DNA from 3 places in the Amycolatopsis sp. NPDC058278 genome. Region 1 is predicted to be linked to each of the others. Evidence: riboswitches for the same ligand, from Rfam matches in the RefSeq annotation. Region 1 holds a riboswitch; each other region holds the start of a gene.
What was found. A riboswitch is a leader RNA that binds a small molecule or an ion and turns the genes downstream of it on or off. The one in region 1 is predicted to bind thiamine pyrophosphate.
Positions count from the first base shown of each region.

Region 2: another riboswitch for thiamine pyrophosphate. It lies ahead of thiO (glycine oxidase ThiO); the one in region 1 lies ahead of ACFVYA_RS19170 (thiamine ABC transporter substrate binding subunit).
Region 3: another riboswitch for thiamine pyrophosphate. It lies ahead of thiC (phosphomethylpyrimidine synthase ThiC); the one in region 1 lies ahead of ACFVYA_RS19170 (thiamine ABC transporter substrate binding subunit).

Region 1 covers NZ_JBHVXZ010000033.1:32,993-37,433, reverse strand. Annotated here, with positions in the region: gene ACFVYA_RS19175 (ABC transporter permease) at 1-1,364, opposite strand, end outside; gene ACFVYA_RS19170 (thiamine ABC transporter substrate binding subunit) at 1,448-2,497, opposite strand; TPP riboswitch at 2,519-2,626, opposite strand; gene ACFVYA_RS19165 (4a-hydroxytetrahydrobiopterin dehydratase) at 2,659-2,943, shown strand; gene ACFVYA_RS19160 (hypothetical protein) at 3,352-3,690, opposite strand; gene ACFVYA_RS19155 (hypothetical protein) at 3,690-4,157, opposite strand; gene ACFVYA_RS19150 (ArsR family transcriptional regulator) at 4,154-4,441, opposite strand, start outside.
Region 2 covers NZ_JBHVXZ010000014.1:10,416-14,856, reverse strand. Annotated here, with positions in the region: gene ACFVYA_RS09600 (threonine/serine dehydratase) at 1-522, opposite strand, end outside; gene ACFVYA_RS09595 (hypothetical protein) at 670-1,416, shown strand; gene thiE (thiamine phosphate synthase) at 1,418-2,077, opposite strand; TPP riboswitch at 2,211-2,316, shown strand; gene thiO (glycine oxidase ThiO) at 2,310-3,383, shown strand; gene thiS (sulfur carrier protein ThiS) at 3,383-3,583, shown strand; gene ACFVYA_RS09575 (thiazole synthase) at 3,585-4,343, shown strand.
Region 3 covers NZ_JBHVXZ010000014.1:1,495-5,935, forward strand. Annotated here, with positions in the region: gene ACFVYA_RS09525 (glycoside hydrolase family 15 protein) at 1-714, opposite strand, end outside; gene ACFVYA_RS09530 (S1C family serine protease) at 915-1,826, shown strand; TPP riboswitch at 1,875-1,997, shown strand; gene thiC (phosphomethylpyrimidine synthase ThiC) at 1,991-3,628, shown strand; gene thiD (bifunctional hydroxymethylpyrimidine kinase/phosphomethylpyrimidine kinase) at 3,625-4,422, shown strand.

The sequences.
Region 1 (4,441 bases):
TCGCCCAGGGCCACGACGAAGCCGAAGCCCGCCGCCGCGACCAGCGGCCGCAGCGTCAGCGGCAGGTCGATCTCCCGCCACACCCGCAGCGGGCTCGCCCCGAGCGTCGAGGCGGCCTGCCGCAGCCGGACGTCGACCGAGCGCAGCACCGGCAGCACCATCCGCACGATCAGCGGGATGATCACCAGCGCCTGGGCCAGCGGCACCAGGTAGGGCGACGTCCGCAGGTCGCCGGGCAGCGCGTCGAGCGTCACCAGGTAGCCGAACCCGACGGTCACCGCGGACACCCCGAGCGGCAGCATCAGGACGGCGTCCATCGTCTCGCCCAGGCCGCGCGCGGCCCGTGCCGGCGAGCGCCGCAGCGCCACCAGCACGACGGACGCGAGCACACCGACGACCATCGCGAGCAGCGTCGCGTCGATGGCCACCTTCAGCGAGTTCAGCGCGGCGTCCCAGCCGGACACCTGGAGCGCGCCCTTCTCGCCGGTGCTCGTCAGTGCCCGGTACCCCGCGAGGCTCCAGCCGTCCTCAGTGGACACCGATTCGGCGAGGAGCGCGACGATCGGCGTCACCAGCGACGCGAGCACGACCCCCGCGGCGCCGACGACCCACCACTCGCCGCCCCTCGGCGGCCGTGCGCCGCCGGAACCGATCCGGGCGCCTTCCTTGCGCCGGCGCGCCAGCCCGCCGAGCACCAGCGCGGCGACCACGGCCGCGAACTGGATCAGCGAAAGCGCGGCCGCGCCGGAGAGGTCCAGGAGGTCGACCGTCCGCAGGTAGATCTCGGTTTCCAGGGTCCGGTAGCGGGCTCCGCCGAGGATCAGGACGACCCCGAAGCTGGTGGCGCAGAACAGGAACACGACGGCCGCGGCGGACGCGATCGCGGGCGCCAGCGCGGGCAGCGTCACCGATCGGAAGGCCCGCCACGGCGACGCACCCAGCGCGCGGGCGGCGTCGGTCGTCCGCGAATCCAGCCGCGCCCACAGCCCGGCGACGGTCCGCGCGACGACGGCGACGTTGAAGAAGGCGTTGGCCAGCACGATCGGCAGCACGCCGCCGTCCGGCCACAGCGCCCGGAACGCCAGCCCGACGACCACGGTCGGCAGCACGAACGGCACCAGCACCAGCGTCCGCGCCAGGCCCACGCCGGGCAGCCGCACCCGCGCCAGCAGGAACGCCACCGGCAGCCCGGCCAGCACGGCGACCACCGTCGACGCGGCCGCGCTCGCGACGGTGAACCCGGCCAGCTGCCAGGTCCGCGCGTCGCCGAGCACGACGTCGAGGCCACCCGCGGCGAACCCGCGGCCGATGATCGCCAGCACCGGCCAGGCGAAGAACACCACAAGGAACCCGATCGGGGCCAGCCCGAGCAGCGCCAGCCCGAGCCCGCGGGCGGTCCGCGGCGGAGCCGTTGCGCGCCGGAGGCTCCGGGGCGGCGTCCCGGGTGTCACTGCACGAGCGTGCGCCATTCGCCGATCCACTTCTCGCGTCCGGCCTGCACCTGGTCCGCGGGCAGCGTCTGCGGCTTCTGCGGCAGCGGCGCGACCTGGGCCCAGCCGGCGGGCAGGTCGACGCCCTGGCGCGCCGGGTAGACGTACATGTTGGCCGCGACCGTGGCCTGGAACTGCTGCGAGAGCAGGAAGTCGACGACCTTGCGGGCGTTCTCGACCTGCTTGCCGTTCGCCAGCACGCCGGCGTACTCGACCTGCCGGTAGCAGGTGTCGAGCAGCGCCTTGGTGCGCGGCTTCCCGTCGTCGCCGACTTCGGCGGCCGGCGACGACGCGTACGAGACGACGATCGGCCGCGGCCCCTTGCCGGACGAGCCGGAGAACTGCTTGGTGTAGGCCTCTTCCCAGCCGCTGACCACCTTGACGCCGTTGGCCTTCAGCTTCGTCCAGTAGTCCTTCCAGCCGGCCTCGCCGTACTTCGCGATGGTGCCGAGGAGGAACGCCAGGCCGGGCGAAGCCGTCGCCGGGTCCTCGGCGACCAGCAGGTCCTTGTACTTCGGGTCGGCCAGGTCGTCGTAGCTCGACGGCGCCGGGATCCCCTTGCCGGCGAAGTAGTTCGTGTCGACGTTGACGCAGACGTCGCCGACGTCGACCGCGGACAGCCGGTGCTCGGGGTCGACGGCGTAGCGCTGCGGCCCGCGGTCGGCTTCCGGGCTGGTGTAGGGCTCGAAGACGCCCTCGGCCAGCGCCCGCGAGGCGAAGGTGGAGTCGACGCCGTACGCGACGTCGCCGATCGGGTTGGCCTTCGTCAGCACGAGCTTGTTGGTCAGCGATCCGGCGTCGCCCTGCTTGAGCACGGAGACCTTGATGCCCGACTGCTTCTGGAAGGCGTCGAGCACCTCCTGCGGCGCGAGGAACGAATCGTGCGTCACGAGGGTGACGGTGGGCGTCTGCTGCGTGCCACCGTCACCGTCCGACAGCGAGCACGCCGCGGCGACGGCGCTGACGGCGGCAATGGCCGTCGCGGCGCGAACAGCCCTGCGTTTCATCTACCCTCCTGCACTTCGCCGGACGCGGGAGGGAAGCCCTCCCGTCGCCGGCATGATCCGGTCAGGTGCGAACGGTCGCGGGTGACCCCGCCTCTCAGCCCGGCTCACCGGACTCCCGTGGCAACCGTGCAGCGTAGTCCAGGACGGACGACCATGGAGACATGACGGAAATCTTGAGCGACTCCGAGGCCGACGGACAATTGGCCGCGGACTGGACGCGGTCCGGCGCGGTGATCTCCCGCGAGGTGGAGCTGGCGAGCTTCCCCCAGGCGATCGAGGTGGTGAACCGGGTGGCGGAACTCGCCGAGGCCGCCGACCACCACCCGGACATCGACATCCGCTGGCGCACGCTGACCTTCCGGCTCAGCACGCACTCGGCGGGCGGCTTGACGGCGAAGGACTTCGACCTCGCCGCGCAGATCGACGAGGTGCTGGCCGCAGTGTGATCTCGGCTACGCTGAGTGCACCTTCGCCCGGGTTCGGCGTCTCTCGGTTACCGCAACCTTCGGGAGGGAGACACAGATGACTCAGGCAATCGTGGTCGGCACGGCGGCGTTCGCGGCAATGGTGGCGGCAGCCGGCGGGGTGCTCTGGTTCACCGCCCGCAACCGCCGTCACCTGGACGGCTGAGAGTTCGATCACAGCTGTTAACGGGCGGCATGATCAGCGCGCTGTTCCTGCGGAAGCATCGGTTCGGCCCATAGGGAACGCCATGAACAGCACCGCCGCCCTCACCCCCGCCCAGCGCGCCTGGATCAACGCCCTCGCCCCCGCGGTGGTGCTGATCGTGATCGCGGTGCTGGGCCTGCTCGGCTAGTTCGCCAGGGCCTGCCGGATCTTCCGGATCCGGCGGGCTACCAGGTGATCTGCCCGGGCGGCGGGAACGCGGCCGGTGGCTCGTCACCGACGGACCAGTACTCCAGGCAGGACAGGCGCCCCTCCTCGGCGAACACGATGAGGCCGCCGTCCGGGACGTCGGCCTCCACCGCCACCGATTCCTTCTTCGGCCAGCGTGGGGTCACATCGTCCACGGCGAGGTCGATCGTGGGACAGCCGCAGCCGCAGCGGCCGACCACCCGGGCCGTGGTGGCCTGCGCGCGCAGTTCCGCGGCACCGGGGAAGTCCGCCGCGAGCAGCGTGTCCAGTGTCGTCCGCTCGTTCGGCGTGAGCGGGCGGGGCTCGGTCCGCGCCATCAGTAGCGGGACATGTTCGGGATCGTCTTTTCGGCGACCCCGATGAGGTCTTCGACCTTCGCCACATCGGCCGTCACGTCCTCGGCGGTCACCGAAGGCGCCTCGGAAGAACGGTAGGCGACTTCGTTGCGCCGGACCCGCATCCGGTTGAAGGGACGCAGAAGCGGCCCCAGCGGCGGATCGAGCTGCGCGAGAACCGCTTCGTAGACGGCGATGTGGCCCCCGCGGCTCGTTGCACGCAGGCCTTGGTTCTGCAGGACGGCCGCCAGCGACCGGCGGGCGCCGTCGTACGCCAGCGTGTAGGCGCCCTCCGGGTCCGAGGCCAGCAGCTGGCGTGCCGAAGCGACGTGCGTGCGGGCCCTGGCGAGCTCCGCTTCCGCGGCCTCCCGCGAAGCCGGGACGTGTTCGAGGGAACCGCGCGCGATGAGCGCGTCGATCGTGGCGCGGCCCTGGTTCCACCGGGTCATCGGGAAGTCTCCTGATCGAGGGGCAGCGGGACCAGCGGACGCTCACGCACGCTGGTGAGGAACGGATCCGTGCTGTCCGCCGTCCACGACGCCGGCGAGATCCGGTGGACGTTGACCTCGCGGCCCAGCCGCCGCGACACGCCCTCGGCCAGGTCGAAGAGCGCGTCCGGGTCGGGCGAGCCGACGACGAGCACGTCGACGTCCCCGGGCGGCGGCCCCGGTTCGCCGCTGTAGCGCGCGGCCCAGGAGCCGTAGATGTAGGCCTCGCGCACGCCCGCCAGACC
Region 2 (4,441 bases), on a different contig from region 1:
GCTGATCGGGACGAGCACGACCTCGACGTCCGGGAGATCCTCGGCGATCTCCAGCCCCGCCGTGCCCTGCCCGGCGATGATGGCCGCGTGGTCGAACGGCGGGACGAGGGTCAGCCCGCGTTCGACGGCCAGTTCACGCGCTTTCCCCTCGTGCTCGCCGATCGGGACCTCGATGACCTCGGCGCCGTACGAACGGGTGGCCTCGACCTTGATCCGCGGCGCGACGTCCGGCACGACGATCACCGCGGGCACGCCGTACCGCTGCGCCGCGTACGCGACTGCCTGCGCGTGGTTGCCGCTGGAGTACGCGATGACCCCGCGGGCGCGGGCCGCGTCGTCGAGGGCGGCGATGGCGTTGAACGCGCCGCGCACCTTGAACGCGCCGACCGGTTGCAGGCTTTCGGGTTTGAGCCACAGGGTCTTGCGGGGATCCCAGGTCTGGAGCAGCAGGGGTGTGCGTACGGCGACATCTTCGACGCGCTTCGCGGCGGCCTCGATGTCAGAGATCGTCACCAGTTCCATGTGCCGAGTATGTCAAGAAAACGTTCGAATTGGAGTGTCTAATATGGACAGACGGAGTGGTCCTCCTCACGCTGCGGCAACGAGGGGAGTGCCTCACGCGCCTTAGACGTTGGACAGGGGAGAACACGGACTACCTAGATCGGGATCATGAGCAAGGAGAACGTAGCGGCTTCGGAAGAGAAGGAAGAGAAGTCGGGCCTGCGGATCGCGCAGGTCCTGGCGGCGGCGCTGGCGGCGGTGACCGCGGCGCTGCTCGGCTCGACACTCGGCGTGGCGGGCACGGTGGCCGGCGCCGGCGTGGCGAGCGTGGTGTCGACGGTCGGCAGCGAGCTGTACCTGCGCTCGCTGCAGCGCACCCGTGAGGCGGCGCTCAGGGCGCGCCAGCTGGCGACGTCGGGCATCCGGCGGCGCGGGCCGGCCGAGGGGCCGCCGGACGTGCCGATCACCGACCAGCCGACGGTCCAGCTGAAACCGCCGGAGGAAGAGCCGTCACGGCTGTCGGCGCGGCTGCGGAAACTGCGCTGGCCGCTGATCATCGGCACGAGCGTGGCGGCGTTCGCGGTGGCGATCCTGTCGATCGTCGGCTTCGAGTCGGCGACGGGCACCCAGATCGGTGGCGGCACGGGCCCGAGCATCGGCAAGATCTTCACCGGCGGCTCCGGTCACGAGGACAAGACCCCGGCGACGACACCGGCACCCAGCACGGACGACACGCAGGTGGCGCCGACGGACACGTCCACGACCCCGACGGGCACCTCGACCCCGCCGACGACGTCGTCGCAGACCCCGACGACCACCCCGAGCACGACGGCCGACCAGCCGTCGACCTCGGCGCCGGCGACGTCGGCAACCCCGCCGACCAGCAAGGGCGCCGCGACGACGCCGACCCCGTGACTCAGGGGAGGCGGGCGCGCAGTTCGCGCGCCGCGGCCTCGGGGTCCTCGGCCTCGGTGATCGCCCGGACCACCACGATCCGGGACGCTCCCGCGTCGAGGACCTCGCCGAGCCGCGGCCCGTCGATGCCGCCGATCGCGAACCACGGCCGGTCGGGGGCCCAGGCCGCCGTCGCGCGCACCAGGTCCAGGCCCGGCGCCGGGCGGCCCGGCTTCGTCGGCGTCGGCCAGCACGGGCCCGTGCAGAAGTAATCCACCCCGGGCTCCGCGGCCGCCGCGAGGGCCTGGTCGAGCGCGTGCGTCGAGCGGCCGATCACCACCTCGTCGCCCAGGATCCGGCGGGCCAGCGGCACCGGGATGTCGTCCTGGCCCAGGTGCAGCACGTCGGCCCCCACGGCCAGCGCCACGTCGGCCCGGTCGTTCACCGACAGCAACGCTCCGTGGCGGGCACACGCCTCCGCCAGCACCTCCAGCGCCGCGATCTCGCCGGCGGCCTCCAGGGCGCCGGTCTTGTCGCGCAGCTGGACGATGTCGACGCCGCCCGCGAGGGCCGCGTCGGCGAAGGCGGCCAGGTCGCCGCGGTCCGTGCGGGCATCCGTGCAGAGGTACAGGCGCGCCGCGTCGAGGCGGGCGCGGATCTTGTCACCGGAGAGGGCGGGCATAGCGGCGACCGTACCGTGCACGTTGATAATCCGACCAAAAGTAGGCCGGCCGTCGAGCGCTACGTGCCATTGCCGCGAAAGCCATCCGGCCGTGACTGCGGTTGGATTATCAACCAACGGCACAGTAGGGTGGGGTTGTCCGCACGGGAGCCCGAGGAACGGGCTGAGAGGGAGCTGCCGCTCCGACCGTGGAACCTGATCCGGGTCATGCCGGCGCAGGGAGCGTGATTCCATGACGAACCTGGCAGTGGTGGGCGGCGGCGTGATCGGCCTGTCCGCCGCGTGGCGCGCCGCCGCGAAAGGCCACCAAGTCACCCTCTACGACCCCGAACCCGTCCGCGGTGGGGCGTCCTGGCTGGCCGGCGGCATGCTCGCCCCGGTCACCGAGGCGTGGCCGGGCGAGGAGGACGTCCTCCGCCTCGGCGAAGAGTCGCTCAGACGGTGGCCGGATTTCGCGCGTGACCTCGGCAAAGAGGGCGCCGACCCGGGGCTGGCCGGGCACGGGACGCTCGTCGTCGCCTTCGACCGCGCCGACGCCGGCTACCTGGACATCCTGGCCGGCCACCTGCACTCGCTCGGCCGCGCGGCCGAGAGGCTCACCGGGCGGGAGGTCAAGCGGCTCGAACCCGGTGCCGGGTCCGTCCGAAGTGGACTCCACGTGCCCGGTGACCTGGCCGTGGACAACCGGAAACTGCTCGAGGCGCTGTACGCGGCCTGCGTCAACCACCAGGTCCGGTTCGTCCGCGAGCGCGTCGAAGAACTCCCGGACACCGAAGCCGTCGTGCTCGCCGCGGGTGCCTGGACCGGGCGGCTGCACCCGGCGCTCGCCGACGCCGTCCGCCCGCTCAAGGGCGAAATCCTCCGGCTCAGGCCCCGTCGCGGCTGCTTGCCGCCGCCCACGCACACCGTCCGCGCCGTCGTCGAAGGGCGCCCGATCTACCTCGTCCCGCGCGGCGACCAGGAGCTGGTCCTCGGCGCCACCCAGTACGAGGCCGGCTTCGACCAGGCCGTCACCGCTCGCGGCGTGCGCGAGCTGCTCGAAGGCGCCGAACGCGTCTTCCCCGCGATCACCGAGTACGAGCTGACCGAGACCGCCGCCGGCCTGCGGGCCGGCAGCCGGGACGCGCTGCCGTACCTCGGCGTCCTGGACGGCAGTGTTTTTGCCGCGACCGGGCACCACCGCAACGGCCTGCTGATGGCCCCGGTGACCGCGGACGCCGTGGTCGCCTGGCTCGAGGGGGAGAAGCCGCCCGAAGGCACCGAAGCGGCATCCCCCGCCCGCCTGCACCAGAAGGAGCACGTGTGATGGAGATCAAGCTCAACGGCGCGTGGACGGCGTTCCCGGACGACGCGACCGTCGCCGACGTCCTCGACGCTTCGGGCGGCCAGCGACCCGGCATCGCCGTCGCGGTCGACGGCGTCGTCGTCCGCCGCGCCGACTGGGCGGCCACCGCCGTGCCCAAGGGGGCGGTCCTCGACGTGCTCACCGCGGTACAGGGAGGCTGACATGGACGAAGCACCGCTGGTCATCGGCACCTGCAAGCTGACGTCCCGGCTGATCATCGGCACCGGCGGCGCGGCCAACCTCGCCGTGCTGGAACGCGCGCTGGTCGCGTCCGGCACCGAGCTGACCACCGTCGCCATGCGCCGCGCCGACGCCGAAGGCGGCTCCGGCGTCCTCGAGCTCCTCAACAGGCTCGGCATCGAACTGCTGCCGAACACGGCGGGCTGCCGGACGGCCGCCGAAGCCGTGCTCACCGCGCAGCTCGCGCGGGAGGCGCTGGAGACCGACCTGATCAAGCTCGAGGTGCACGCCGACGACCGGACGCTGCTGCCGGACCCGTTCGAGACGCTCGACGCCGCCGAACGGCTGGCCGCCGACGGGTTCACCGTGTTCGCCTACACGAACGACGACCCGGTGCTCGCGCTGCGCCTGGAGGAAGCCGGCTGCGCCGCGGTGATGCCGCTGGGCGCGCCGATCGGCACCGGTCTCGGCATCCGCAATCCGCACAACATCGAGCTGATCGTTTCGCGGGCGGGCGTTCCGGTGATCCTGGACGCCGGAATCGGCACGGCCTCGGACGCGACGCTGGCGATGGAGCTCGGCTGCGACGCGGTCCTGCTGTCCACCGCGGTCACCCGGGCGACCGATCCCGAGCGGATGGCCGCGGCGATGCGCGCGGGTGTCGTGGCCGGGCGGCTGGCCCGCGAGGCCGGGCGCGTGCCGCAGCGCTTCTGGGCGCAGGCGTCGAGCCCACCCCGGTGAACTGCTGCTTTCGGGGGCTCCGGGTGGCGGAGCCCCCGGCCCGGGGCGAAGCCCCGGTATGACGCCGTGGTGGCTTAACGCGGAGCGTCACTGCGAGC
Region 3 (4,441 bases), on a different contig from region 1:
GGCGCTCGTCCGGCCCGTCAGCACGACGTTGCCCTTGGCCGCGGTGTCGTATTGGCCGAGCTTGAACGTCTTGGCGAGCTGGGTGTTCCCGTCGGACGCGCCCGCGTAGCCGACGCTGGTCGCGGTGAACGCGGGCTTCGCGGTGAGCGCGGCGGCGTTCGAGGCGTCCTGCGCGGTGACGGCGTCACGTGCGCGGGCGGCCGAGTCGTCGGAGCCGTCGTTGGTGAGGTCCGGGTCGGCGACCGCGTAGAGCTGGTAGGGCCGCCCGGTGAGCGACTGGAAGTCGACGTCCACCAGCACGGTCGTGGCGCCCGGGTCGGTGACGTAGGTCTTGCGGAGGCGCCAGCGGTGCTGGTCGTCGGTGACGGTCTGCTCGTAAGCCAGACTGTCGTCGTCGGTCCGCCGGACCTGCTGCGACTTCGCCGAGTAATCGGTGACGGCGAAGCTGCGGCCGTCCGTGACGACGAAGTCCATCGAGCGGATGCTGGGCGTGGACAGGTCCGGGTAGTAGACCTCGGACAGCTGCCCGCCCTGGAGGGTGAACCAGACGTTGCTGGACCGGTCGTGCGCGGTCCCGAAACCGGTTTTGTTCGCCGGTAGCCAGCTGGGATGGGCCCCGGGCGCACCGGGAGCCTCCCCTTGCGCCGCCGCGGTCGCCGGGATCAGACCGGTGACCAGCAGCCCGGCGACGGCGCCGAAGATGAGTTTGCGCATATCAACCCCACAGAAGATCGCTTCTGCACCGTTACAGAGCGACTTGGGAGTCTGCCGCCGATCCTTCACCGGCGCATGGTCCGATCCGGTGAACCACTGACCGTCACTGGTCCGCCGGCCCGGTTCACCAGCAGCGAACGGACTTCCCGCCGAACCGGGCGCAAACTTGTAGTACCTGCAACGCTGTAATCGAGGTGCGCATGGACGACGCGATGGACGCTTATTCGCGCGCGGTCAGCACGGTCGCCGAGACCGTCACCCCGCACGTCGCCGGGGTGCAGCTCGCGCGGGGCAGCGGCTCGGCCGTCGTCTTCGCCGACGACGGCCACCTGCTCACCAACGCCCACGTCGTCAGCGACCACCGGCGGGGAGCCGTCACCTTCGCCGACGGCAGCGAAGTGCCCTTCGACGTCGTCGGCGCCGATCCGCTGTCCGACCTCGCCGTGCTGCGGGCGCGGGGCGAGACACCGGCGGCCGCCGTGCTCGGCGACGCCGACCGGCTCGTCGTCGGGCAGCTCGTCGTCGCGGTCGGGAATCCGCTCGGGTTCTCCGGGACCGTCACCGCCGGGGTCGTCAGCGCGCTCGGGCGGGCGCTGCCGGTCCGGCAGGGGCGCACCACCCGCGTGATCGAGGACGTCATCCAGACCGACGCCGCCCTCAACCCCGGCAACTCCGGCGGCGCGCTCGCCGACTCCGCCGGCCGGGTCGTCGGCATCAACACCGCCGTCGCCGGGGTCGGGCTCGGGCTCGCCGTGCCGATCAACCCGACGACGCGGCGGATCATCGACACGCTCGTCGTCGAGGGCCGGGTGCGGCGCGCGTACCTCGGCGTCGTCGGCGTGCCCGCGCCACTGCCGGACGACATCGCCGAGCGCACCGGGCAGCGCGCCGGGCTGCGGGTGCGCGAAGTCGTGTCCGGCGGCCCGGCCGAGCGGGCGGGCCTGCGCTCCGGCGACCTCGTGCTGACCGTCGGACGCACCCGCGTCTCGGACGCCCAAGGCATCCAGCGGCAGCTGTTCGCGGAAGTGATCGGCACCGCACTGCCGATCACCGTGCTGCGCAACGGCGCCATGGTCGACGTCTACGCCACCCCGGCCGAACTGGTCGGGTGAGGTGACCTGACTTGAGTATCGCGCTCCGGCGTGGCATGGTCGGGGGCACAACAGCAACGCGGGAGCTCGCGCCATGGCGGGCTGAGAGGGTGACTTGCGTTTTCGCAGGCGTCACCGACCGCATGAACCTGACCGGGTAATGCCGGCGTAGGGAGTGAAAGTCGTTGACGACGCTAGAGAACAATGCTGCCGTAAAGGTGACCACCGGGCCGATCACGGGCTCGCACAAGGCCTACCAGCAGACCGAATCCGGGCTCCGCGTCCCCGTCCGGCGGATCGATCTCTCCAATGGTGAGCAGTTCGACGTTTACGACACTTCAGGCCCGTACACCGATCCGGACGTCGAGATCGACGTCCACAAAGGACTGCACCGGCTGCGCGCCGGGTGGGCCGACGGGCGTGAGCACAACACCCAGCTCGGCTGGGCCAAACAGGGCGTCATCACCCGCGAGATGGAGTACATCGCCGCGCGCGAACGGGTTTCGCCCGAATTCGTGCGCGACGAGGTCGCTCGCGGCCGCGCGGTGATCCCGGCCAACCGCAAGCACCCCGAGACCGAGCCGATGATCATCGGCAAGAACTTCCTGGTGAAGATCAACGCCAACATGGGCAACTCGGCCGTGTGGTCCTCGGTCGAGGAAGAGGTCGACAAGATGGTGTGGGCCACCCGCTGGGGCGCCGACACGATCATGGACCTGTCCACCGGCAAGCGGATCCACGAGACGCGGGAGTGGATCATCCGCAATTCGCCGGTCCCCGTCGGCACCGTGCCGATCTACCAGGCCCTCGAAAAGGTCGACGGGGAACCGGAAAAGCTGTCGTGGGAGGTGTACCGCGACACCATCATCGAGCAGTGCGAGCAGGGTGTCGACTACGTCACCGTGCACGCCGGCGTGCTGCTGCGCTACATCCCGCTGACCGCGCGGCGCGTCACCGGGATCGTCAGCCGCGGCGGGTCGATCATGGCCGCCTGGTGCCTCGCGCACCACCAAGAGTCCTTTTTGTACACGCACTTCGAGGAACTCTGCGAGATCCTCCGGCAGTACGACGTCACGTTCTCCCTGGGCGACGGCCTGCGTCCGGGCTCGATCGCCGACGCCAACGACCGCGCCCAGTTCGCCGAGCTGGAAACCCTCGGCGAGCTGACGCACATCGCGCGTTCGCACGACGTCCAGGTGATGATCGAAGGCCCCGGTCACGTGCCGATGCACAAGATCAAGGAGAACGTGGAGCTCGAGGAAAAGCTGTGCGGTGAAGCGCCGTTCTACACCCTCGGCCCGCTCGCGACGGACATCGCCCCGGCGTACGACCACATCACGTCGGCCATCGGCGCGGCGCAGATCGGCTGGTACGGCACGGCGATGCTGTGTTACGTGACGCCGAAGGAGCACCTGGGCCTGCCCAACCGCGACGACGTCAAAACGGGCGTGATCACGTACAAGATCGCCGCGCACGCCGCGGACCTGGCCAAGGGGCACAAGTACGCGCAGGAGTGGGACGACGAGCTGTCGAAGGCGCGCTTCGAGTTCCGCTGGAACGACCAGTTCAACCTGTCGCTGGACCCGGACACCGCACGCTCGTTCCACGACGAAACGCTGCCCGCCGAGCCGGCCAAGACCGCGCACTTCTGCTCGATGTGCGGCCCGAAGTTCTGCTCGATGCGGATCACGCAGGACGTCCGCAAGTACGCCGAAGAGCACGGGCTGTCCACTGTGGAGGCCATCGAGGCCGGCATGGCTTCGAAGTCGGCGGAGTTCACCGAGTCCGGCGGCCAGGTGTACCTGCCGGTGGTGCAGCCGTGACACCGAGGACCGCCCTCACCATCGCCGGATCGGACTCCGGCGGTGGTGCGGGCATCCAGGCCGACCTGCGGACCTTCTTCGCGCACGGGGTACACGGGCTCGTCGCGCTGACGGCGGTCACCGTGCAGAACTCGCTGGGCGTGCAGGGTTTCACGGAGATCCCGGCCGACGTCGTCACCGCGCAGATCAAGGCGGTGGCGTCGGACATGGGTGTCGACGCCGCGAAGACGGGCATGCTGGCGACGGCCGAGATCATCCGCTCGGTGGCGAAGACCCTGGACGAGGTCGAGGTCGGGCCGTTCGTGGTCGACCCGGTCGCGGCCTCGATGACGGGTGACCCGCTGCTGCGAGAGGACGCCCTGGAGGCGATCCGCACGGAGTTGTTCCCGCGCGCGACGCTGATCACGCCGAACCTCGACGAGGTCCGGCTGCTGACGGGCGTTTCGGTCGTGGACCCGGCTTCGCAGCGTTCGGCCGCCGAAGCCCTGCTGGAGTTCGGCTCGCAGTGGGTCCTGGTCAAGGGTGGCCACATGACGGGCACCGCGGACTGCGTGGACCTGCTCTCGGACGGCCGGGAGTTCATCTCCCTCAGCGGGCCGCGCTACGAGACGGAGAACACCCACGGCGGCGGCGACACCCTGGCGTCGGCGATCACGGCGTCGCTCGCGAAGGGCGCTTCGGTACCGGACGCCGTGGCGGCGGGGAAGAAGTTCATCGAGCGGTGCGTGGCGGAGGCCTATCCGCTGGGCGCCGGCGTGGGGCCGGTCTCGCCGTTCTGGGTGCTGAACCCGTAACTCGCGTGATCCAAGCCGG